DNA from 2 places in the Amycolatopsis orientalis genome. Region 1 is predicted to be linked to the other one. Evidence: predicted binding sites of a transcription regulator. Region 1 holds the regulator's gene; the other holds the start of a gene.
What was found. Region 1 encodes HspR, which represses chaperone genes until heat shock. Its sites were predicted from a motif close to ANNTTGAGTNNNNNNNACTCAANNT; they were not measured.
Positions count from the first base shown of each region.

Region 2: lon (endopeptidase La) is a predicted target of HspR. The motif match lies at 5,802-5,826, and genes of this name have one in related genera.

Region 1 is NZ_CP016174.1:232,624-243,771, reverse strand. Features, by position in the region: gene SD37_RS01155 (MarR family winged helix-turn-helix transcriptional regulator) at 1-407, opposite strand, end outside; gene SD37_RS01150 (globin domain-containing protein) at 780-1,883, shown strand; gene SD37_RS42440 (hypothetical protein) at 1,990-2,364, opposite strand; gene SD37_RS01145 (FAD-binding oxidoreductase) at 2,351-3,451, shown strand; gene SD37_RS01140 (lytic polysaccharide monooxygenase) at 3,611-4,360, shown strand; gene SD37_RS01135 (DUF305 domain-containing protein) at 4,357-4,962, shown strand; gene SD37_RS01130 (heat shock protein transcriptional repressor HspR) at 5,044-5,475, opposite strand; gene dnaJ (molecular chaperone DnaJ) at 5,481-6,653, opposite strand; gene grpE (nucleotide exchange factor GrpE) at 6,687-7,457, opposite strand; gene dnaK (molecular chaperone DnaK) at 7,454-9,328, opposite strand; gene SD37_RS01110 (alpha/beta hydrolase) at 9,494-10,900, opposite strand; gene SD37_RS01105 (DUF4097 family beta strand repeat-containing protein) at 10,897-11,148, opposite strand, start outside.
Region 2 is NZ_CP016174.1:8,721,987-8,733,134, forward strand. Features, by position in the region: gene SD37_RS38105 (MaoC family dehydratase N-terminal domain-containing protein) at 1-219, opposite strand, end outside; gene rpmG (50S ribosomal protein L33) at 309-473, opposite strand; tRNA gene SD37_RS38115 (tRNA-Met) at 519-591, opposite strand; tRNA gene SD37_RS38120 (tRNA-Thr) at 642-714, opposite strand; gene SD37_RS38125 (putative bifunctional diguanylate cyclase/phosphodiesterase) at 794-3,409, opposite strand; gene SD37_RS38130 (GNAT family N-acetyltransferase) at 3,690-4,628, shown strand; gene SD37_RS38135 (SAM-dependent methyltransferase) at 4,665-5,516, shown strand; gene lon (endopeptidase La) at 5,843-8,245, shown strand; gene SD37_RS38145 (alkaline phosphatase PhoX) at 8,386-9,546, shown strand; gene SD37_RS38150 (DedA family protein) at 9,609-10,259, opposite strand; gene SD37_RS38155 (sensor histidine kinase) at 10,395-11,148, shown strand, end outside.

The sequences.
Region 1 (11,148 bases):
AGCCGCGTCGTCAGGTCGACGACCTTCTCCTCGGTCCAGTCACCGAGCGCACGCTCCATGAAGTCCAGGTATCCCGCCCGCCTGCGGTCCAGTTCCGCGCGCCCCCGCTCGGAGAGGCTGATGATCGACGCGCGGCCGTCCTCGGGCGCGGGACGCCGGTCGATCATCCCGGCCGCGGACAGCTGGGAAAGCTGGCGGCTCACCACCGAAAGGTCCACAAAGCGCCGTTTGGCCAGTTCAGACGGGCGCGCTTCGCCGTGCTTCGCCAGGTCGGACAGCAGCATCGCGGCGGCCGGATGCAGACCGGGGTCGTCCTGCCACGCCTGCATGATCCAGGCGTGCTGCAACTGGGAGGCGGCCTTCAACTCGCGCATCAGGTCGACCCTGGCGTCGTCGGCGGAGCTCATCGATGCCTCCTCGGTACTTGTACGATACAACTTTATTCGGCGACGCTTGCGTAAGGCAACTATTTACCTCGTGAGATCGCCCACTGCCGCCCGGATTCCAGTACACCCGTCCGGAGCAACGATGCGGGCAAAAGGGCTCGCGGCAGCTAGTCTCGCGGACGAGCCGGAAGCAGCCAGACCGGCGGACAGCCACTGACCGGAGAGGTGAATGATCCGTGAATTCTTCTCCAGTGGTCACCCTTTCGTGAATCAGCGGATCCCCCTTCCGGTATGCACTACCCGATCAGCGACTCCCAGCCCGTGACAGCCGACGCGGTCAGCCCGGTTCCCCGGTCCTCGGCGCCGAGGGAAGCCCCGCCCGCGGTCACCGCGATGGTGCGGCTCATCCGGGACACCTGGGCGAAGTCGGAGCCGTTCATCCCGGAGATCTCCCAGTTCTTCTACGGGATGCTGTTCACCCTCGCGCCTGCCACCCGGGACTTCTTCCCGATCAACATGGAGGTCCAGCGCGGCAGGCTGGTGCGCGCGCTGGTCCACATCGTCCAGATGGTCGACCGGCCGGACGATCTGGTGCCGTTCCTGACCCAGCTCGGCCGCGACCACCGCAAGTTCGGCGTCATCCCCCGGCATTACGAAGCCGTCGGCACGGCACTGCTCGCCTCTCTCAAGAACCATCTCGGTCCGGACTGGACACCGGAGGTCGAGCGGGCCTGGGCGGAGGCGTTCACCATCGTCGCCCGCGCGATGCAGGAGGCCGCCGCGGCCGACGTGAACCCGGCGTCGTGGTCGGCCACCGTGCTGGAGCACCGGCGGCTCACCTGGGACCTCGCCCTGGTCCGCGTCCAGCCCGAGTTCCCGGTGCCGTACCAGCCGGGTCAGTACATGAGCGTCGAAGTGCCGCAGCGGCCGAGGCTCTGGCGCTACCTCTCCCCGGCGAACGCGCCGCGTGAGGACGGCGGCATCGAGTTCCACGTGCGCGCCGTCGACGGCGGCTGGGTGTCCCGCGCCATCGTGAGCCACACGCAGCCGGGCGACGTCTGGCGGCTCGGCCCGCCGCTCGGCAGGCTTTCGGTCGACCGGACCGACGGCCGCGACGTGCTGATGATCGCGGGCGGTACCGGTATCGCGCCGCTGCGCGCCATTTTGGACGACCTCGCGCAGTGGGGCGAGAACCCGAAGGTCTGGCTGTTCTACGGTGGACCGTCGCGTGAGGACCTTTACGACCTCGACGAGTTGCGCGCCCTCGCCGCCACGAACCCGTGGCTCACCGTCACCCCGGTGGTCGAACGCGGTGAGGAAGCCCCCGGCTGCGAACAGGGCACGCTCGCGGAAGCCGTTACCAAGTACGGATCCTGGCCCGGCCACCGCATCCTCGTATCCGGCTCGCCCACGATGATCCGGGCGACGGTGTCCAGGATGCTGGTCGCCGGCAGCGCGCTCGACCAGATCGCGTACGACCCCTTCACCATCGACTAACAGCCTTTCCCGCCGCGCGAATGCGATTCCACAATAGAGATCAGCGGACAGCCGCGTATCGTTACGCTACTCGGTAATCACGGAGAAGCACCACCCGATCGGCGGATCACGTTTTCGTGTCGGCCTGGCGAAAAGCACTGGTGGACAATGAAATCCGCGTCGCATGATCACCTTTACCGTGCGACAGACGAGGTTTACGGCGCGTATACCGTTTGCTCCGTTCGAGCGGGAAACAACGATTCTTGGATCCTTTTACGACGGTCGGGCATACAGTCGAGAACCTTCGGGGGAACACGAGCACGATGACATCGGGTCTGGAGAATATGCCCGATCCAACTGGAGAAAATCGTTCACCCATGACTGCCGAAACAGTGAAGTACGAACAATCACCGGGTTCGTCGAGATCTTCGCCGCCGGTTCCCGTCCCGCCCTTGATCGAAGCACCCGCGGCGGACAAGACGGTCCAGATGGCCAAACTCATCCGGGAGAGTTTCGCCGCCGTCGAAGCCAAAGCCGAGGAGCTTTCCCAGTACTTCTACGGGGTGCTCTTCTCGGTTTCGCCGGATGCCAGGGCATTGTTCCCGATCAACATGGCCACCCAGAGAAACCGATTGCTGCGCGCCCTCGTCTACGTCGTACAGATGGTCGACCGGCCCGATGAACTGACCACATTCCTCGGCCAGCTCGGCCGGGATCACCGGAAGTTCGACGTCCTCGGCCGCCATTACGACGCCGTCGGCGTCGCACTGATCGCCGCGCTGAAACGGTTCTTGAAGGACGACTGGACGCCCGAGGTCGAAGACGCCTGGGTCACCGCGTACGGCGTCATTTCCAAGAGCATGCGTGAGGCCGCGGGCAAGGAGATCGGGCCGGCGTGGTGGAAGGCGACGGTGATCGAACACCGCCGGGTCTCCCGCGACGTCGCCGTCATCAGGGTGCGCACCGATCAGCCGCTCCCGTACCGGGCCGGTGGCTACGTCAGCGTCGAGGTCCCGCAGCGGCCCCGGATGTGGCGGTACTTCTCGCCCGCGAACGCGCCGCACGACGACGGGACGATCGAGTTCCACGTGCACGCCGTGCGCGGCGGCTGGGTCTCGCGCGCGATCGTCCACCACACCCGGGTCGGCGACGTCTGGCGCCTCGGCCCGTCGCTCGGCGCGCTTTCGGTCCTCCACACGGAAAGCCGTCCCCTGCTGATGATCGGCGGCGGTACCGGGGTCGCCCCGCTGCTCGCGCTGATCGACGACATGTCGCGCTGGCGGCACAACCCGCCGGTGCACCTGTTCTTCGGCGGCCGGAAGCCGGAAGACCTGTACGCCCTCGACGACCTCCGCGGGCTGACCGTCACCTGCCCTTGGCTCACGGTGACCCCGGTGACCGAGGAAGGGACCATCGCCGGAGGCGACCGCGGCACGCTGGCCATGGCGGTCACGCAGCGCGGCGACTGGAAGGAGCGCGACGTCTACGTCGCCGGGTCGCCGTCGATGATCCGCGCGACGATCGCGAAACTGCTCGCCGGCGGGACGGACCTGGCGCGCATCAAGTACGACCCCTTCACCCTGGACTGAGCCGGCGAACCGTTCGTATTAGGCCGATCGGCTGTTCCACCTGGGCTCAACGCACCAGTAGGCCGGTGAATCATTGACCGCTGGTCACCGACGGATTTATGGTCTAGACCACATTGCTCCCCCTCACGGGAACACCGTCGTTCCATCCCAGGAGCCGGCATGACCGTCAAACGTAAGCTCATGGCAGCCGCCGCCGGTGCGGTTCTCGCCCCGATCGCCATCGTGGCCATCCCGCAGGTGGCCAGCGCGCACGGCTACGTGCTTTCGCCGCCCAGCCGTCAGGCGAACTGCGCTCAGGGCAAGGTGTCCGGATGCGGCAGCATCGTCTACGAACCGCAGAGCGTCGAAGGCCCCAAGGGGCTCCGCAGCTGCAACGGCGGACTTCCGCAGTTCGCGCAGCTCAACGACGAATCGAAGTCGTGGCCCGCCGCGTCGGTCGGCAACAGCGTGACCTTCAACTGGAAGTTCACCGCCTACCACCGGACCACGAACTACGAGTACTACATCGGCGGCACCAAGATCGCCGACATCAGCGGCAACAACTCCGCGCCGAAGGACCCGACGTCGCACACGGTGAACCTGAGTGGTTTCAGCGGCCGCCAGAAGGTGCTGGCCATCTGGAACATCGCGGATACGCCGATGGCCTTCTACAGCTGCATCGACCTGCAGATCGGCGGCGGCAACCCGCCCACCACCAGCAACCCGCCCACCACGTCGAATCCCCCGACCAGCACCACCACGCCCACCACCAGCACTCCGCCCGCGGGCGGCACCTGGGCGGCCGGGACGGCCTACGCGGTCGGCGACACGGTGACCTACGGCGGCGCGAGCTACCGCTGCCAGCTGGCGCATACCGCGATCCAGGGCTGGGAACCGCCGAACACCCCGGCGTTGTGGACGCGTCAGTGAAGCTCGCCCTCGTTCTCGTCGCCGGTCTCGTGGCCCTCGCGGGCTGCGGGACCGGTGATGGCTCACCCACCACCGCCGGTGCCCCGCTCTCCCCGGTCCCCCAATCGGCGGCGGGCGCCCCGGCGTCCGCGGAGTACAACGACGCCGACGTGATGTTCCTGCAGATGATGATCGCCCACAACAGTCAGGGCATCGAGATCGTCAAGCTGGTGCACACGAAACAGGGGCAGCTACAGCCGCTGAAGGACCTCTCCGCCGCCATCGAGGCGACGCAGCAGACCGAGAGCTCCGACATGCGGAACTGGCTGAAGTCCTGGGGTAAACCCGAGACGGGCTCGATGGATCCGCACGCGCATCACCACCACGGTGGCGACGGGCTCACGGACAAGGGTCTGCTCGAAGCGCTGTCCAAAAAGGACGGCAAGGAGTTCACCCTGGACTTCGTGGACATCCTCGTCGCGCACCAGCACAACGGCGTCGCGCTCGCGCGGACCGAGCTGAAGGACGGCAAGAACCCGGAATCGAAGGCGCTGGCTCAGCGGATCATGGACTCACGCACCGGTGAGGTCCAGCAGCTGCGGACCCTGGTCCCTGGCCAGTAGCCCCTCCCGTGGTGGTGTCATGAGGGGTCCCCATAGGACAAATTTCGTCCCATGGGGACCCCTTATGACACTCTCGCGAGGTCAGCGGAGGCGTGGTTTGGGCTTCCAGACCACCAGCGCGGTCTGCTGCCGCAGGGGCACGAGGTCCTTGCGGTAGGAGGCGTGCACGGCCGCGGCCGTCTGTTCGGCGGCGGTGTACGCGGCCGCGAGTTCCTCGGTCAGTTCGGCGATCCGGTCCCGCAGCGCGTCGACCTGGTTCTCCAGCTCGATGATCCGCTTGATGCCCGCGAGGTTGACACCGTCCTCTTGGGACAGTCGCTGCACTTCGCGCAGCAACGCGATGTCCCGCATGGAGTAGCGCCGTCCGCCACCGGAGGTCCGGCCCGGCGACACGAGACCCTGCCGGTCGTAGGACCGGAGGGTCTGCGCGTGCAGGCCGGAAAGCTGCGCCGCCACCGAGATGACGAACACCGGGGTGTCTTCGTCCGCACCGTGCGGCAGCCCGCCGAACATCCTGCTCACCTGCCTTCGAGAAGTTCGGTGATCTCCGGTCGCGGGTCGTGTTCGGCCATGGCGTCCGCGTAGGCCTCCAGGGCCTCACGGGCCTTGTCGTCCAATTTGGACGGAATGGCCGCCTGCAGGGTGACCAGCAGATCGCCCTGCGCGCCGTCCCGTTTCGCGATTCCCTTGCCGCGCACGCGAAGTACGCGACCACTCGCCGTGCCCTGCGGCACCTTCAGCGAAACCTTGCCTTCGAGGGTCGGCACGGTGATCGTGCCGCCGAGGGCCAGTTCCGTGAACGACACCGGCACGGTGATCGTCAGGTCGAGGTTCTGCCGCCCGAAGATCGGATGCGGTGCGACGTGCACGCGGACGTACAGATCGCCCGGCTGCGCGCCCCCGCGGCCCGGTTCACCCTGGCCGGCGAGCCGGATCCGCTGGTCGTCGGCGACGCCCGGCGGGATCCGCACGGTCAGCGTGCGGGTGCGGGTGCTGACGCCCTCGCCCGCGCATTCCGGGCAGGGCTCGTCGATGATCGAGCCGCGGCCGCGGCAGTCGCGGCACGGCTCGGAGAACGCGAACGCGCCCTGGCTCCGGCTGACCAGCCCGCTGCCCTGACAGGTCGAACACGTCCGCGGGGAAGTCCCCGGTTTCGCGCCGTTCCCGCCGCAGGTGGAACACGTCGCCGGGCTCGACAGCCGCAGCGGCAGGGTCGCGCCCTTGACCGCCTCGGTGAAGTCGATCCGGACGTCGGTCTCCACGTCCGTGCCGCGCTGCGGCCGGTTCGCCGTGGCACCGGCGGCGCCGCGACGGCCGAAGAGGCCGCCGAGGATGTCGCCGAGCCCGCCGAAGCCGCCCTGCTGCTGACCGGCCTGGCCGAAGATGTCGCCGACGTCGAAGCCGCCGGCGCCACCGCCGCCACCCGGGAAGCCGAAGCCGCCGGGACCGCCGGAGCCGAAGAGACGCCGGGCCTCGTCGTACTCCTTGCGCTTGGACGTATCGGAAAGCACGCCGTAGGCCTCGGAGACCGCCTTGAACTTCTTCTCCGCCTCCGCGTTGCCCGCGTTGGCGTCGGGGTGGTTCTCCTTGGCCAGCTTGCGATAGGCCTTCTTGATCTCGTCCGGGGTGGCATCGGAGGAGACGCCCAGCTCACGGTAGAAGTCCTTACCGATCCATTCTCGTGCACTCACCGAACGTCTCCTCCTTTCACGCCGTTTCGCCGATCAGCGGTTGTTCTCATCGAAAAGTTCGCCCTCGAGCGGCAGTTCGCCGCCGACGGGCGGGTCCACCGGGGTGGCCTGCGCCTCCGGTGCGGGGGCGGCCGCGGGGGCCGCACCCGGTTCGTGATCGGTGACCCCGACCAGCGCGGCACGGAGCACGCGCTCGCCGAAGCGGTAACCGCGGCGCATGACCGTGGTGACCGTCGGGCCCGCGACGTCCGGCGAGGTGCTGTGCTGGACGGCTTCGTGCACGCTCGGGTCGAAGGCTTCGCCCTCGGCGCCGAACGGCTCGAGTCCCGACCGCTGCAGGCTGGCGACCAGCTTCTCGCCGACCGCCTTGAAGGCACCCGTCAGATCGCCGTGCTGCTCCGCACGCTCGAGGTCGTCGAGCAGCGGGAGCAGGTCGCCGACGACCGACGCCTTCGCGCCGGCGACGACCTGCTCGCGGTCACGGTCGACCCGCTTGCGGTAGTTGGCGTACTCCGCCTGGAGCCGCTGAAGGTCCGCGGTGCGTTCCGCCAGCTCCTTCTCCAGACCGGTGGCCACCGATACCGAATCGTCCACAATGGAGTCCCCGAGGCCGGGGCCCGCGTGCGCCGCTTCGGGCGCCGCGGGCTCCTCGGTCGGAGCGGCGTGCTTCGGGCCGTCCTGGGGCTCGGACGCCGGGGCGGCCTGGCGGACCTCACCGGTCAGCGGATCGATCCGCCGACGGTCCCGCACGACCACCGGTTCGTCCGGGCCCCGGCCCTCGGTTTCGTCGTAGCGTTCGGTCACTTCTTGTCCTTCTCGTCCTCTTCGACGATCTCGGCGTCGACCACGTCGTCGGCCTTGGCCTGCGAACCGGCACCGGCACCGGCACCGGTGGCGCCTTCACCGGCGGCGGCACCGTCGGCGGCGTTCCCGGCCGCGTTGGCGTAGAGCGCGGTGCCGAGTTCCTGCGAAGCGGTGTTCAGCTTCTCGATGGACTCACGGATCTTCGCCGAGTCGGTGCCCTTGAGCGCCTCGTTGGCCTCGTCGATCGCGGTCTTCACCTTGCCCTTGAGCTCGTCGGGCAGCTTGTCCTCGTTGTCCTTGACGAACTTCTCGGTCTGGTAGACGAGCGTCTCGGCCTGGTTGCGGGTCTCCGCTTCCTCGCGACGCTTCTTGTCCTCCTCGGCGTGCGCCTCGGCGTCCTTGACCATGCGCTCGATGTCGTCCTTCGGCAGCGCGGAGCCACCGGTGATCGTCATCGACTGCTCCTTGTTCGTGCCGAGGTCCTTCGCGGTCACGTGCACGATGCCGTTGGCGTCGATGTCGAAGGTGACCTCGATCTGCGGCACGCCACGCGGGGCGGGCGGCAGGCCGGTCAGCTCGAACATGCCGAGCTTCTTGTTGTGCGCCGCGATCTCGCGCTCACCCTGGAACACCTGGATCTGCACCGACGGCTGGTTGTCGTCCGCGGTGGAGAAGATCTCCGAACGCTTGGTCGGGATCGTGGTGTTGCGCTCGATGAGCTTGGTGAACACGCCGCCCTTGGTCTCGATGCCCAGCGAAAGCGGGGTCACGTCGAGCAGCAGGACGTCCTTGACCTCACCCTTGAGCACACCGGCCTGCAGCGCCGCGCCGACCGCGACGACCTCGTCCGGGTTCACGCCCTTGTTCGGCTCGCGGCCGCCGGTCAGCTCCTTGACCAGTTCGGCGACGGCGGGCATCCGGGTGGAACCACCGACGAGCACGACGTGGTCGATGTCGCCGACGGCGATCCCGGCGTCCCGGATGACGTTGTTGAACGGCGCCTTGGTGCGGTCCAGCAGGTCCGAGGTGATCTTCTGGAACTCGGCGCGGGAGAGCTGCTCGTCGAGGAACAGCGGGTTCTTGTCCGCGTCCACGGTGATGTACGGCAGGTTGATGCTGGCGGAGTTCGAGCTGGACAGCTCGATCTTCGCCTTCTCCGCCGCCTCGCGGATGCGCTGGAGCGCCATCTTGTCCTTGGTCAGGTCGATGCCGCTGGACGACTTGAACTTGTCGACCAGCCAGGTGACGATGCGCTCGTCCCAGTCGTCACCACCGAGGTGGTTGTCACCGGAGGTCGCGCGGACCTCGACGACGCCCTCGCCGATCTCCAGCAGCGAGACGTCGAACGTACCGCCACCGAGGTCGAAGACCAGGATGGTCTGTTCCTTCTCGCCCTTGTCGAGGCCGTACGCCAGCGCCGCCGCGGTGGGCTCGTTGACGATGCGGAGCACGTTCAGGCCGGCGATCTGCCCGGCCTCCTTGGTGGCCTGCCGCTGCGCGTCCTCGAAGTAGGCCGGGACGGTGATGACCGCGTCGGTGATGGTCTCGCCCAGGTACGCCTCGGCGTCGCGCTTGAGCTTCATCAGCACCCGGGCGCTGATCTCCTGCGAGGTGTAGGCCTTGCCGTCGATCTCGGTCTTCCAGTCGGTACCGATGTGCCGCTTGACCGACCGGATGGTCCGGTCGACGTTCGTCACGGCCTGGTTCTTCGCCGGCTGACCTGTCAGCACTTCGCCGTTCTTGGCGAAGGCGACGATGGACGGGGTGGTGCGTGAACCTTCCGAGTTGGCGATGACCGTCGGCTCGCCGCCCTCAAGGACAGCGACGACCGAGTTGGTCGTGCCGAGGTCGATGCCGACCGCTCGCGCCATGGTGTGTTCCTCCTGCTATTCGTGACCTGCACGTTCACGCCCACCTTGAGTGGGCGCCACGCAAGTTCTATCGGGATGGTGCGGCTTCCGTCAAGCTGGACTTGAGCCGCCTGCACTCAACCTTGTACCCGGCTCAACGAGCGACCCGGGCGTCTTGTTCCCGGCCTACCGGCAGACCGTGCCCGGAGCCGGTGTGACCCCGCTCACCAGGTACTTCACCTCTTCGGTGCGCACGCAGCCCGAGTTGAGCAGCCCCGTGTGCCCGTATCCGGCGTCGACCAGCAACATCGAGTTCTCGATGTTCCGCGCGAGCCCCTTCGCCCACACCAGCGGCGTCGCCGGATCGTGTTCGCCGCCGACCACGAGGATCGGCGCCGCGCCCCGCACGTGCTGTGGCCGCGGCAGGTACGCGGAGGCCACCGGCCAGCCCGCGCAGCCGCTCGCCATGTCCCAGAACTCGGAGTAGCGCCAGCTGTGCGGCGCGAGGGCCTTCACCAGCCCCTGCATCGCCTTCATGTCGGCGTAGGAGGTGAAGGGCGAGCCGAAGTCGTGGCAGCCGATCGCGCGGTACGCGCCGTACGACGGGTCCAGCTGCGCGTAGGGCAGCAGCCCGTCCGCGTTCCCCGCCCTCGCGGCTTCGACCGCCTTCGCCAAGTCCGGCCAGAACATCGGCAGGATGATCGAGCCGTACAGGCCCGACGCCATCTCCTCGGCGGTCACGTTCCGCCCGAGTTGCTTCGACGGGACACCGCCGGGCGTCCGCATGAGGGCGTCGTAGGTCGCGATGACGTCCTTGCCGCGAAGCACGCACTCGTCCGAAGTCGTGCACCACTTCGCGAAGTCGTTGAGCGCGCCTTCGGTCGCGATGGCCTCGTCGAGGACCGCCTGCCGCGTCGGCCGGGAGTGGTCGACGGCCCCGTCGAGCACCATCGCCCGGATCCGCTTCGGATACTTCTCCGCGTAGGCGGCGCCGAGTTCGGAACCGTAGGAGACGCCGAGCCAGTTCACCTTCGGCTCGCCCAGCGCGATCCGGATCGACTCGATGTCGTCGGCGGCGCTCCAGGTGTCCACATGGGTCAAACCCGGTCCTGTCCTCTTGAGACACTCGGCACCGGAAACGCGGTTGTGCGCGATGAGCTTTTCGTAGTCGGCACGGCTCTTCGGGAACCGGCTGACCGCGGGGTCGTGCAGATCCGGACCACAGGTGATCGCGGGGGTGCTCGCCCCGACACCCCGTGGGTCGAAGCCGATGACGTCGAACCGCTGCCGGACCTCGGCCATTTCCGGCTTGTCCAGCGCGAACCCCTGACCGCCGTACTTGAGGACGGTGACCCCGGAGCCGCCCGGCCCGCCCGGGTTCGTCAGCAGGGAGCCGACGCGGCGCGCGGGATCGGTCGCGGGCAGTTTCGCCAGCGCGATCGAGAAGACGCCGCTCACCTGGAGCTTCGCGCATTCCAGCGTCGGCGCGTACTCGGTCGCGCAAGGTTTCCAGTCGATCCCGGGCGCGGCGGACGCGGGCATCGCGGAAAGCGGCAGCAGGGTCAGCGCCGTGAGCGCGGCGAGCGTCTTCATGCGGTCTTCACCGTGACCTTGCCGGTGCCCGCGGTCAGGTCCAGGACGTTCGGCGACGCCTGGTCCTGCCGTACGCCGCCGGTCTCGACGCCGCCGACCTCCGACTTCGCGCGGACCTGGTACGCGCCGTCCGGGACGGTGACGGTGATCTTGCCGACCTCGGCGTTCGCGGTGACCGCGCCGGGTTTGGCGAGCCCGACCTCGATGTCGCCGGTGCCGGTGCGCAGGTTCACCGGCCCGGAGGAACT
Region 2 (11,148 bases), 1.0 Mb from region 1:
GGTGACGATCGCGTTGATCGAGGCGAGGTTGATGATCGTGAGGAACGTCGGCGGCGCGATGACGTCGGGGTATCCGGCCGCCTTCGCCGCTTCGGTGTCGCGGTAGAGCGGGTTCGTGTCGCCGAGCGCGTCGGCGAACTCCCGGATCTTCTCGCGACTCACTTCATAGGTACTGGTCGGCGGGTACACCCGCCCGGTGAACGACTGGTCCAAGGCCACCCGAGCAGGCTACAGAACCCGGAAATGCCCGAAGCCGCCCTGGTGTGACCAGGACGGCTTCGGGTGAGACTTGTAGAACCGCCAGACGCTCAGCGGGTCTCTTTGTGAGTCCGGTGCGTACCGCAGTTCGGGCAGAACTTCTTCATCTCCAGGCGATCCGGGTTGTTGCGCCGGTTCTTCTTGGTGATGTAGTTGCGGTGCTTGCACTCCTCACACGCGAGCGTGATCTTCGGTCGCACGTCAGTGGCAGCCACAGCATTTCCTTCTCTACTAGGCCTGGGACACCCAGGGTTACCGCGTAGCGGTGGCCGGACTTGAACCGGCGACACAGCGATTATGAGCCGCTTGCTCTGCCAACTGAGCTACACCGCCCTTACATGCTCCAAGCCGCGACACGCTTGCGTGACGCGGCTGAGGTCGCGAGCCCCTTTACGGAATCGAACCGTAGACCTTCTCCTTACCATGGAGACGCTCTGCCGACTGAGCTAAAGGGGCCTGGCCTCTCGCGAGGACTTGGAAAGATTACCAACGCCGGAAGACCCGGAGTTCAGGGGGGTCCTCTTACCGCAAAACCTCAGGTCAGCAGGGTCAGGACGGTCTCGGAGTGGCGGCCGGGCGAACGCGCCGTGCGCGCCTGCAGCCACGCCTCCAGACGGTCCTCCGGCAGCGGCCGCGAGATGAGGTAGCCCTGTGCCACGTCACATCCCATCGCTTCCAGCTGATCCCGCGCGACGTCCTCCTCGACACCCTCGGCGACGACCGTGAGGCCGAGCGAGTGGCCCAGTTCGACGATGGAGCGCACGACGGCGAGGTCGCCGAGGTCGGTGCCCATGCCGAGGACGAAACTCTTGTCGATCTTGACCTGATCGACCGGGAGCTGCCGCAGGTAGGCCAGCGACGAGTAGCCGGTGCCGAAGTCGTCCACGGCGAGCACGATGCCCAGCGAGTGCAGTTCCCGCAGGATCGGCAGCGCCTTCTGTGGGTCGGACATCACACCGGATTCGGTCAGCTCGAAGGTGAGCAGCTCGGGCGGGATGCCGAAGCGGTCCAGTTCGCGCGCGACCTTCGTCGGGAAGTCCTCGTCGGCCAGGTTCCGCACCGACAGGTTCACCGCGGCGGAGATGCGCAGGCCTTCGTCGAGCCACTTCCGCACGCGCTTCAACGATTCTTCGAGCACGAAGGACGTCAGGACGCCGATGAGGCCTGCCGCTTCGATCGCGGGGACGAACTCGTCCGGGCCGAGCCTGCCGAACTCCGGATGCACCCAGCGCACCAGCGCCTCGACGCCCTGGATCTGCCGGTTCGGCAGGGTGATCTTGGGCTGGTAGTGGACGCTCAGCTGGCCTTCTTCGAGCGACTGCCGGAACTGGGTGACCATCTGGAACCGGCGCATGAAGATCTGGCCCATGCTGGCCATGTAGCCGCGGACCTCTTCACCGCCCTTGGTCGCGCGGACGGCGACGTCGGCGCGCTGCAGGAGGCCGTCGACGTCGACCTGGTCGTCGTCGTCCGCGGAGGAGGTCGCGTAGCCGATCATCGCGTTGGCCTCGACGGAAAGCCGGTCCACCGGATACGGGGCGACGAGTTCCGCGCGGAGCAGTTCCGCGGCGGCCTGAGCGCGTTCCGGCGCGCAGCCGACGAGGAGTGCCGCGAAGGACGCGCCTTCGAGCCTGGCGAGCGGGACGTCGGGGCCGAGCGCGTCGCGGATGCGGCGGCCGGCGGCGATGACCATCCGATCGGCCCACACATAGCCGAGCGCGTCGCTGACGGTGGAGAAAACGTCCAGATCGACCCGGAGCACGACGGCGTCGACCTGTTCCCGCAACGGTTCCTTGGCGACCTGGCGGAAGCCCGGCCGGTTGAGCAGACCGGTCAGCGGATCGTGATAGGCGTCGTGGCGCAGGGTCGCGAGCAGGCGCCGGTTGTCCAGCGACGTCGCGAGGTGGCTGGCCATCGTGCCCAGGAGCTGGACGTCGTACTTGCCGAAACCACGCCAGCGGGACAGCCTGTCGTGCGCTTCGACGACGCCGAGAAGCTGGTTGGCGCTGCGCAGGGGGACGACCAGCGCCTCCTGCGCGCCGCGGTCGAGCAACGCGGAACGGACGTCGGGATTGGCTTCGGTGATCCGGAAATGCCGGACGTGCGCGCCGGGCAGGCGCAACAGCGGGTCGTCGGCGGCCGGGTCCACGGGCGGGAGTTCGTCGCCCGCGACGACCATGCGCATGGTGTCCTTGGGTTCCAGCCGCAGTCTGAGCACGACGCGGCCGGCGGCCAGCTGGTCCTTGATGCGTTCGGCGATGGTCGCCCACTCGCGGACGTCCACCCCGCCGACGAGTTCGTCGGTCCGCCCGGCCGGCCGCGCGGCGGCCTGCTGACCGGAACGCGCGACCATCAGGCTCACGTCGGATAGCGCTTCCATGTCGCGCTGTTCGCGGAGGAGATCGGAGTACGCCCAGTACAACGCGGTGAGTCCGAGGAAGACGGCCAGCACGAGCGGCCAGGCCTTCGGGGTACCGGAAATGACCAAATAACCGGAAAGACCGACCGAAGCGTTGACGAAGCCGACGACGAGGATGCGGCCGGTCAGCCGGATCGCGGTGCTGACGCGCATGCGGCGGCGCAGTACACGGACGGCGGCGAGCGCGAGCAGCGTGCTGACCAGCGGCGCGGTCAAAGTGCCTGCCAGCGCGGCGATCCACGTCATGCTGTGCGCGCCGGAGGCCTGTTTCACCAGTCCTGCCACGGCGAACGCGCCGGTGATCTCCAGGAGGAAGGCGCCGGCGTTGTAGAGGACGCGGCCAGCGACCTTGCGGGCCAGCAAGGTTCCGATGCCCGCCGCGAGATGCGCGGCGAGGACGACTTCGAAGGGGGCGACGAAGAAACCGATGACCAGCGGGATCTCGGTGAACGAGATCGTCCACGAGATACCGCTGCGGACGTCGACGTTGATCCCGAGTTGTTCGGCGAGCAGGAAGGCGAGCGCGAGGATGGGCCCGATCCACAGCAGATCGTCGGAGGCCTCGAAGTCCAGCCAGAGGCTGACCGCGGCCGCGGCGGCGATGCCCATGGTGAGTACTGCGAAGGTGTAGACGCGGAATCGTCGCTCGTCGGTACGAGCCTCCGTAACGGCCCCTCCCTTGCCCGGTGCCGCCTGTGCGGCGCTCCCGGGCCTGCCGTTCGTGTCCGGCATCCGACCTTCCTTCCCGGCTGCCCAACCGGTCTTGTCCTACCGCGACCTCGGGGACGAGGGCAATACAGTACCCCGGAGGGCGTACCCAAGTCCCATTCGAGACAGTATGAGATCACCCCAGGGTTAACAATGGGCGCGTCGCGCTGACCTGCGTGGACCAAGGGGTGAAATGGGAGCGTTATTCGCGTTCCTTCCGACTACCGGAAGTCACCTGGGGCCACGGCGCGGCCAATCTCGTGAAGTTCCCCGCGGACCCGTCAGTAGGGGCTTGAATAGCCCTATGAATAGCCACGCGATCGCTGCCGGGCACGCCGAGCGGCTCGCCACTGTGGACGCTCTGCTCCCGGAAATGCCTGCACTGGAGCCTGTCGAGGGTTCCGTGTCACTCTCCGCTACAGCCGGCGACTCGGCCGCCGCCGGATTGTCGGTACGCACCGAAGCGGGCCCCGATTCTGTTGACTCTCCGTGGCGGGCCCTCGTCGAACATCGCCTCGAGGCCCGGCTCACCGGACCTCGCCCGGAAGCGGCCCTCGACGCATTACTCACCCGATGGGATGAACATCTGAAGGCGGTCGCCCCACCTGGGGATGTCGAGACGGCGGCGACCGTGGTACGGCCCAGCCGCGATTCGCCGGGCTCGGCCGAATTGCTGCGCCGCGGATTCGCGCCGGTGCTGGTGATCGCGGTCCGCCCGGCCGACCGGCTGGCCGTGACGGGGCCGCCCGCGACGCCCGGAGTGCACATCCGGCCCGCCGAAGCGGATGATCTCGAAACCGCCGTCGGGCTCGAGCTGGAATTGCAGCGATATGACGCGCAGTTCGGATCTGTCACTTTGCGCGAAGGCGCGAAGGAAGCGATCACCGCGGATCTGTCGAAACAGCTGGGCCGGGAAAACCCGACGTTGTGGATCGCGGAGCTGTACGGGCGTCCGCTCGGGATGGTCCGGGTGCAGTTCCCCGACGAGACCTCGTGGATCGGCGACCGGGTCGCGGCCGACCGGGTCGGCTATCTGTCGTCGCTGGCGGTGGCCGAGCAGGCGCGATCGAGCGGAGTCGGGTCCGCGCTCGCCGCGCACGCGCACCAGGTCTTCGACGAATGCGGGACGGAAGCCGTGCTGCTGCACCACGCGCTGGCCAATCCGCGCTCGACGCCGTTCTGGTACGCGCAGGGTTACCGGCCGCTCTGGACCTACTGGCAGCGGCGGCCGGCGGTGTACTGATCCCGATACGCTGATCTTTCGAGGATCAGGGGGTTCATGGTGACCAGCGACGATGACACGGCACCGGTGGCGCCGACCGGGGTCGACACCGAAAAGCCGTCCGCGGCGAGGATCTACGACTGGTATCTCGGCGGGACCCACAACTGGGCTGTCGATCGCGAGTTCGCCCGCAAGCTGGAACGACAGTGGCGATGGGTCAAACCGGGGGCGCGGCACAACCGTGAGTTCATGAACCGCGTCGTGCGTGCGGCGCTGGCGGCGGGGATCCGGCAGTTCATCGATCTGGGCTCCGGTGTCCCGACGGCCGGGAACGTGCACGAGATCGTCCAGGAGGAACTGGAGCCGGGCGATACGGCGAAGGTCGTGTACGTCGACTACGAGCCGGTGGCGGTGGCGCACGCGGAACTGATCCTCGAACGGCACGAGGCGACCGACTGGGCCGGGATCATCCAGGCGGACATGCGGCGGCCGAAGGACGTCCTCGGGCATCCGGAGACGCGGCGGCTGATCGATTTCGACCAGCCGATGTGCCTGATGCTGATGGCGGTGCTGCATTTCGCCGGACCGCACGACGATCCGCCCGCGCTGGTCGCGACCTACCGGAACGCGCTGGCGCCGGGGAGCTGGCTGGGGCTGTCGCATATGAGCTTCGGTGGCCAGACCGGCGAGGACGCCGACGGGCTCCAGTGGATGGTCGAGCAGTACCGGAAGACGAGCAACCCCGTGTGGATGCGGGACCGCGAAGAGATCGAGCCCCTCTTCGGGGACTGGCCGCTGCTGGAACCCGGCATCGTGCACCTGCCCGACTGGCGGCCCGTCCGCGAACTCCGGCGGGACGAGGAAGGTGCCCGCCCGTTCGCCTGGTGCGGGGTCGCCACGCACCCCTGACGTCCGACCTCTGCCCTGGTCGCGTCGCCTTTAGCGGGCTAACCGTGCCGCGTTGGGGCGCAGACATCGGAGGAGTGGGCACCCGGCAGCCCCTGGGGTCATTTTCGGGGCGCCCTGTGTCCGGGGGCACCCACAGGATGCGCCCGGTGGCTCCGTAGCCCTCCGATCTCTGCCCCCGTCACGTCGCCTTTAGCGGGCTAACTGCGCCGCGTTGGGGAGCAGAGGTAGGAGGGGTGGATGATCGCTGACGGCGAACGCGGAAAGGAAACAAACGGGTCGACCGGAGAGTTGAGCTAGGCAGACTCAACTAACCGAGGAGTGCACAGATGACCGACAACCGCCTCCTGCCCGTCCTCCCGCTCGATGACGACGTCGTGCTGCCGGGCATGATCGTCCCGCTCGACCTCGCCGACACGGAGACGCGGGCCGCGGTGGAGTCCGCCCAGGCCAACACGCCTGCCCAGGCGTCCTTCCCGGGGATCCGCTCCAGCGCCACGGCCAAGGCCGAGGTGCTGATCGTCCCCCGCGTCCACGGCGAGTACGCCGAACTCGGCACCATCGCGACCGTCGAGCGCATCGGCCGCGTCCCCGGCGGCAAGACCGCCGTGCTGCTGCGCGGCACCCGCCGCGCCGTCGTCGGCCGCATCGCCGACGGCCCCGGCGCCGCGCGCTGGGTCCACGCCGAGGTCGCCGCCGAGACCACCGACGACAACTCCGCGAAGCTCGCGTCCGAGTACAAGAGCGTCGTCATCGCGATCCTCCAGCAGCGCGGCGGCTGGCAGATGATCGACGCCGTGCAGGAGGTCGAGGATCCGTCCGCGCTCGCCGACCTCGCGGGCAACTCGTCGTACCTGAGCACCGAGCAGAAGCTCGAACTGCTCTCCACGCTCGACGTTTCGACCAGGCTCGAAAAAGCGCTCGAATGGAGCCGCGAGCAGCTGGCGGAACTCGAGGTCACCGACACCATCCGCAAGGACGTCCAGGAGGGCATGGAGAAGCAGCAGAAGGAGTTCCTGCTGCGCCGCCAGCTCGAAGCGATCCGCAAGGAGCTGGGCGAACTCGACGGCACCGCGAACGACGACGACTACCGCGCCAGGGTCGAGGCCGCCGAACTGCCGGACGCCGTCAAGAAAGCCGCACTGTCCGAAGTGGACAAATTGGAGCGGACGTCGGACCAGTCCCCCGAGGGCGGCTGGATCCGCACCTGGCTGGACACCGTCCTCGAACTGCCGTGGAACGAGCGCACCACCGACGTCCACGACATCGCCGCCGCGCGGGAAATCCTCGACGCCGACCACGCTGGTCTCGACGACGTGAAGGAACGCATCATCGAGTACCTGGCCGTGCGCAAGCGCCGAGCGGAGTCCGGTCTCGGCCCGGTCGGCGGCCGCCGTTCGGGTGCGGTGCTCGCGCTCGCCGGTCCTCCCGGGGTCGGCAAGACCTCGCTCGGCGAGTCCGTGGCGAAGGCGATGGGCCGCAAGTTCGTCCGCGTCGCGCTCGGCGGCATCCGGGACGAGGCCGAGATCCGCGGGCACCGCCGCACCTACGTCGGCGCGCTGCCCGGCCGGATCGTCCGCGCCATCAAGGAAGCGGGCTCGATGAACCCGGTCGTGCTGCTCGACGAGATCGACAAGGTCGGCGCCGACTACCGCGGCGACCCGACGGCCGCCCTGCTGGAGGTGCTGGACCCGGAGCAGAACCACACGTTCCGCGACCACTACCTGGAGGTCGAACTCGACCTCTCCGACGTCGTGTTCCTCGCGACGGCGAACGCGCTCGAAACCATCCCCGGCCCGCTGCTGGACCGGATGGAGCTGGTCACCCTCGACGGCTACACCGAGCACGAGAAGGTCACCATCGCCCGCGACCACCTGCTCCCCCGCGAGCTGGACCGCGCCGGTCTCGGCAAGGAAGACGTCAAGCTGACCGACGACGCCTTCAGCCGCATCGCCGCCGAGTACACGCGGGAAGCCGGGGTGCGCAACGCGAACCGGACCATCGCGAAGGTGCTGCGGAAGGTGGCGACCAAGGTCGCGCTGGACGAGGTCGAGCTGCCGCTGACCATCGACGCCGACGGGCTCGAGACCTACCTCGGCCGCCCGAGGCACCTGCCGGAGTCGTCGCTGCCCGCGTCGACCCAGCGGACGTCGACCCCGGGAGTGGCGACCGGGCTGGCGGTGACCGGCGCCGGTGGTGACGTCCTCTACATCGAGGCGTCGCTGGCGGATCCGGAGTCCGGCGCGACCGGGCTGCAGCTGACCGGCCAGCTGGGCGAGGTGATGAAGGAGTCGGTGCAGATCGCGCTGTCGTACCTGCGCTCGCACGGCGCCGAACTGGAACTGCCGGTCGGCGACCTGAAGGAACGCGGCATCCACGTGCACGTCCCGGCGGGCGCGGTGCCCAAGGACGGGCCGAGCGCGGGGATCACGATGACGACCGCGCTGGCGTCCCTGCTTTCGGGCCGGGTCGTGAAATCGGACGTCGCGATGACCGGTGAGGTGTCGCTGACCGGGCGCGTGCTGCCCATCGGCGGGGTCAAGCAGAAGCTGCTGGCCGCGCACCGGGCCGGGATGAAGACGGTGATCATCCCGCAGCGCAACGAGCCGGATCTCGACGACGTCCCGGCCGAAGTGCTGGCACAGCTGGACGTCCACGCCGTGGCGAACGTCCGCGACGTGCTGGACCTCGCGCTGACCCCGGCGTCCACCCCGGTCGCCCAGGCGGCGTAACGCATCTTGCTCCGGCGGCGGACCGGCTCGCGGTCCGCCGCCGAAGTATGTCGGGAATTCACCTACCGGCCCCCTTCCACCCGTAACCTCCGATCCGCTCCTTCCCGCACCACCACATCAGCGGTTTCTTGGAGGCACGAGTGAAGCGACGGAATTTCCTGCGCGCGGCCGTGATCGGCGCCGGTGTCACGGCGTTCGGCAACAGGCTTTCGGGGGCGGCACTGGCGGCGCCCGCGCAGAACGGACCCAGCCCGTACGGCGCGCTCCAGGCGGCCGACGCGAACGGGATCCAGCTGCCCGCGGGATTCACCAGCCGCGTCATCGCGCGCTCCGGCCGTCAGGTCGCGAGCACCGGCTACACCTGGCACAGCGCGCCCGACGGCGGCGCGGTGTTCGCCGACGGCAGCGGCTGGATCTACGTGTCGAACTCGGAGATCACCCCCGGCGGCGGTGCCAGCGCGGTCAAATTCGACGCGAGCGGGAACATCACCGGCGCCCACCGCATCCTGGCGAATACGCGCCAGAACTGCGCAGGCGGCAAAACCCCTTGGAACACTTGGCTTTCCTGTGAGGAGATCGACCTCGGCTTCGTCTACGAATGCCAGCCGGGCGGGCCTGCCACGGCCGCGGTCCAGCGGCCCGCGATGGGGAGGTTCAAGCACGAAGCCGCCGCGGCCGACCCGGTGCGCAAGGTCGTCTACCTGACCGAGGACGTCACGGACGGCTGCTTCTACCGGTTCGTCCCGACGACCTGGGGCGACCTCTCCGCCGGGACGCTCCAGGTGCTGAAGGCCGGCACGGCGACGTCCGGCAGCTTCACCTGGGCGAACGTGCCCGACCCCGACGGCTCCCCCACCGCCACGCGCAACCAGGTGTCCGGTGCGAAGCGGTTCACCGGCGGCGAGGGGCTGCATTACGCCAACGACACCGCCTGGTTCACGACCAAGGGCGACAACCGGGTCTGGCAGCTCAACCTGACGAACAGCACCTACGAACTGGCCTACGACGACTCGCTGGTCAGCCCGGGTTCGGCGCCGCTGACCGGGGTCGACAACGTCACCGGCACCTCGTCGGGCGACCTGTTCGTCGCCGAGGACGGCGGCAACATGGAGATCTGCATCATCACGCCGGACGACATCGTGGCGCCGTTCCTGCGGATCACCGGCCAGAGCTCGTCGGAGATCTGCGGTCCCGCGTTCACCCCGGCGGGCGACCGGCTGTACTTCTCGTCGCAGCGCGGGACTTCCGGGTCCTCCTCGGGTGGGATCACCTACGAGGTCACCGGTCCCTTCCGCTCCTGATCCCGCGTGAAGGCCCCCTTCCCTCGGCTCAGCCGAGGGAAGGGGGCCTTCACGTGCGTTCGTCAGGCGTCGGTGCGCGACTTCTCGCGAAGCCGCGTGACGACGAAGAGCGCGAGCGCCACCACGACGGCCGCGATCACGAAGTACTGGAAGAACCCGGCGTACTCCTCGACGAGGTGCCAGCTCTCCCCCAGCCCGTACCCGGCCAGCACGAACGCCGTGTTCCAGATCAGGCTGCCCAGTGTCGTCAGGGTCAGGAAGCGCCAGAACGGCATCCGCTCGATCCCGGCGGGCAGGGAGATGAGGCTGCGGAAGATCGGCACCATCCGGCCGAAGAACACCGCCTTGGCGCCGTGTTTCTGGAACCAGGCCTCGGTCTTGTCGAAGTCGGACGTCTTGACCAGCGGGATCTTCGCCATCCAGCGGCGCGTGCGGTCACGGCCGAGCAGCAGACCGAGGTAGTACACGATGATCGCGCCGGCGACCGAGCCGAAGGTCGTCCACACCAGGGCTTCCACCAGGCTGAACGTGCCCTGGCTGGCGGAGAACCCGGCGAGCGGCAGCACCAGTTCGCTGGGGATCGGCGGGAAAAGGTTGTCCAGTCCGACGATGATCGCCGCCCCCGGCCCACCCAGTGCGTCCATCAGTGAGACTGCCCAGCCGGCGAGGCCGCTCATCGGTTCGTTGGCGGCTTCGGCGAGGAGGAGGTTCATGGCGGCCTTTCATGGTCGTCTGCAGGTGCCAACGAACGTACGAATTGCCCGGGTTCCGCACCCTGCGGTGAAGCGGCACAGATCACTGCGGAAAACCGCAATCCCGATCTTCGGCTACCCCGCTAACCTGGCGTTATGCCTGTTCCGGCCGCTACGCGCCGCCATCTGCGCAAGCTGCTCCGCGGCACGCTGGGCCTGGCGATCGGCGCCACGACAGCGTTCGCCGAGTTCTTCTACGTCCTCTTCGGCGGCATCGCGCTCGCGATCCCCGCACTGCGCCGCCCCGTCTTCGCGGGTGCCCGCGCACTGTCCGAAGTGGAGCGACGGCGGCTGGAGAAGTACTTCGGCGCCGAGAACGCGACGGACCACACCGGACGCCGTGCGATGGCCTACCTCGTCCCGCGCTGTGTCGTGGGCCTGCTCGGCGCCGGGATCCTCATCCTGACCCTGCTGGGCGCCGCCTCCGGCGTGATCGTGATCCACCAGCTGCTCAACGGCGAGTCGCCCGGCGGCGGGGCGCCCGCGGACTGGTACGACTTCGTCACCACCACGCTGTTCGGCGCGCTGCTCGTCTTCCTTGCCGTGCAAGGACTCGTCGGCATCGCCACCTTGGATCGCAAGCTGGCCCGGCGCTTTCTCGGCCCCAGCAAGAAGGAACAGTTGCGCCGCCGGGTTTCCGAGCTGGCCACCAGCCGCGCCGAGGTGGTCGAAGCGGTCAACGACGAACGCCGCCGGATCGAGCGGGACCTGCACGACGGCGTCCAGCAGCGGCTCGTGGCGCTCGGCATGCTGCTCGGCCGGGCCCGGCGCGCCGCCGATCCGGACCACGCGTCGGAGCTGCTGCGGCAGGCGCACGAGGAGTCCCAGCGCGCTCTGAACGATCTGCGCG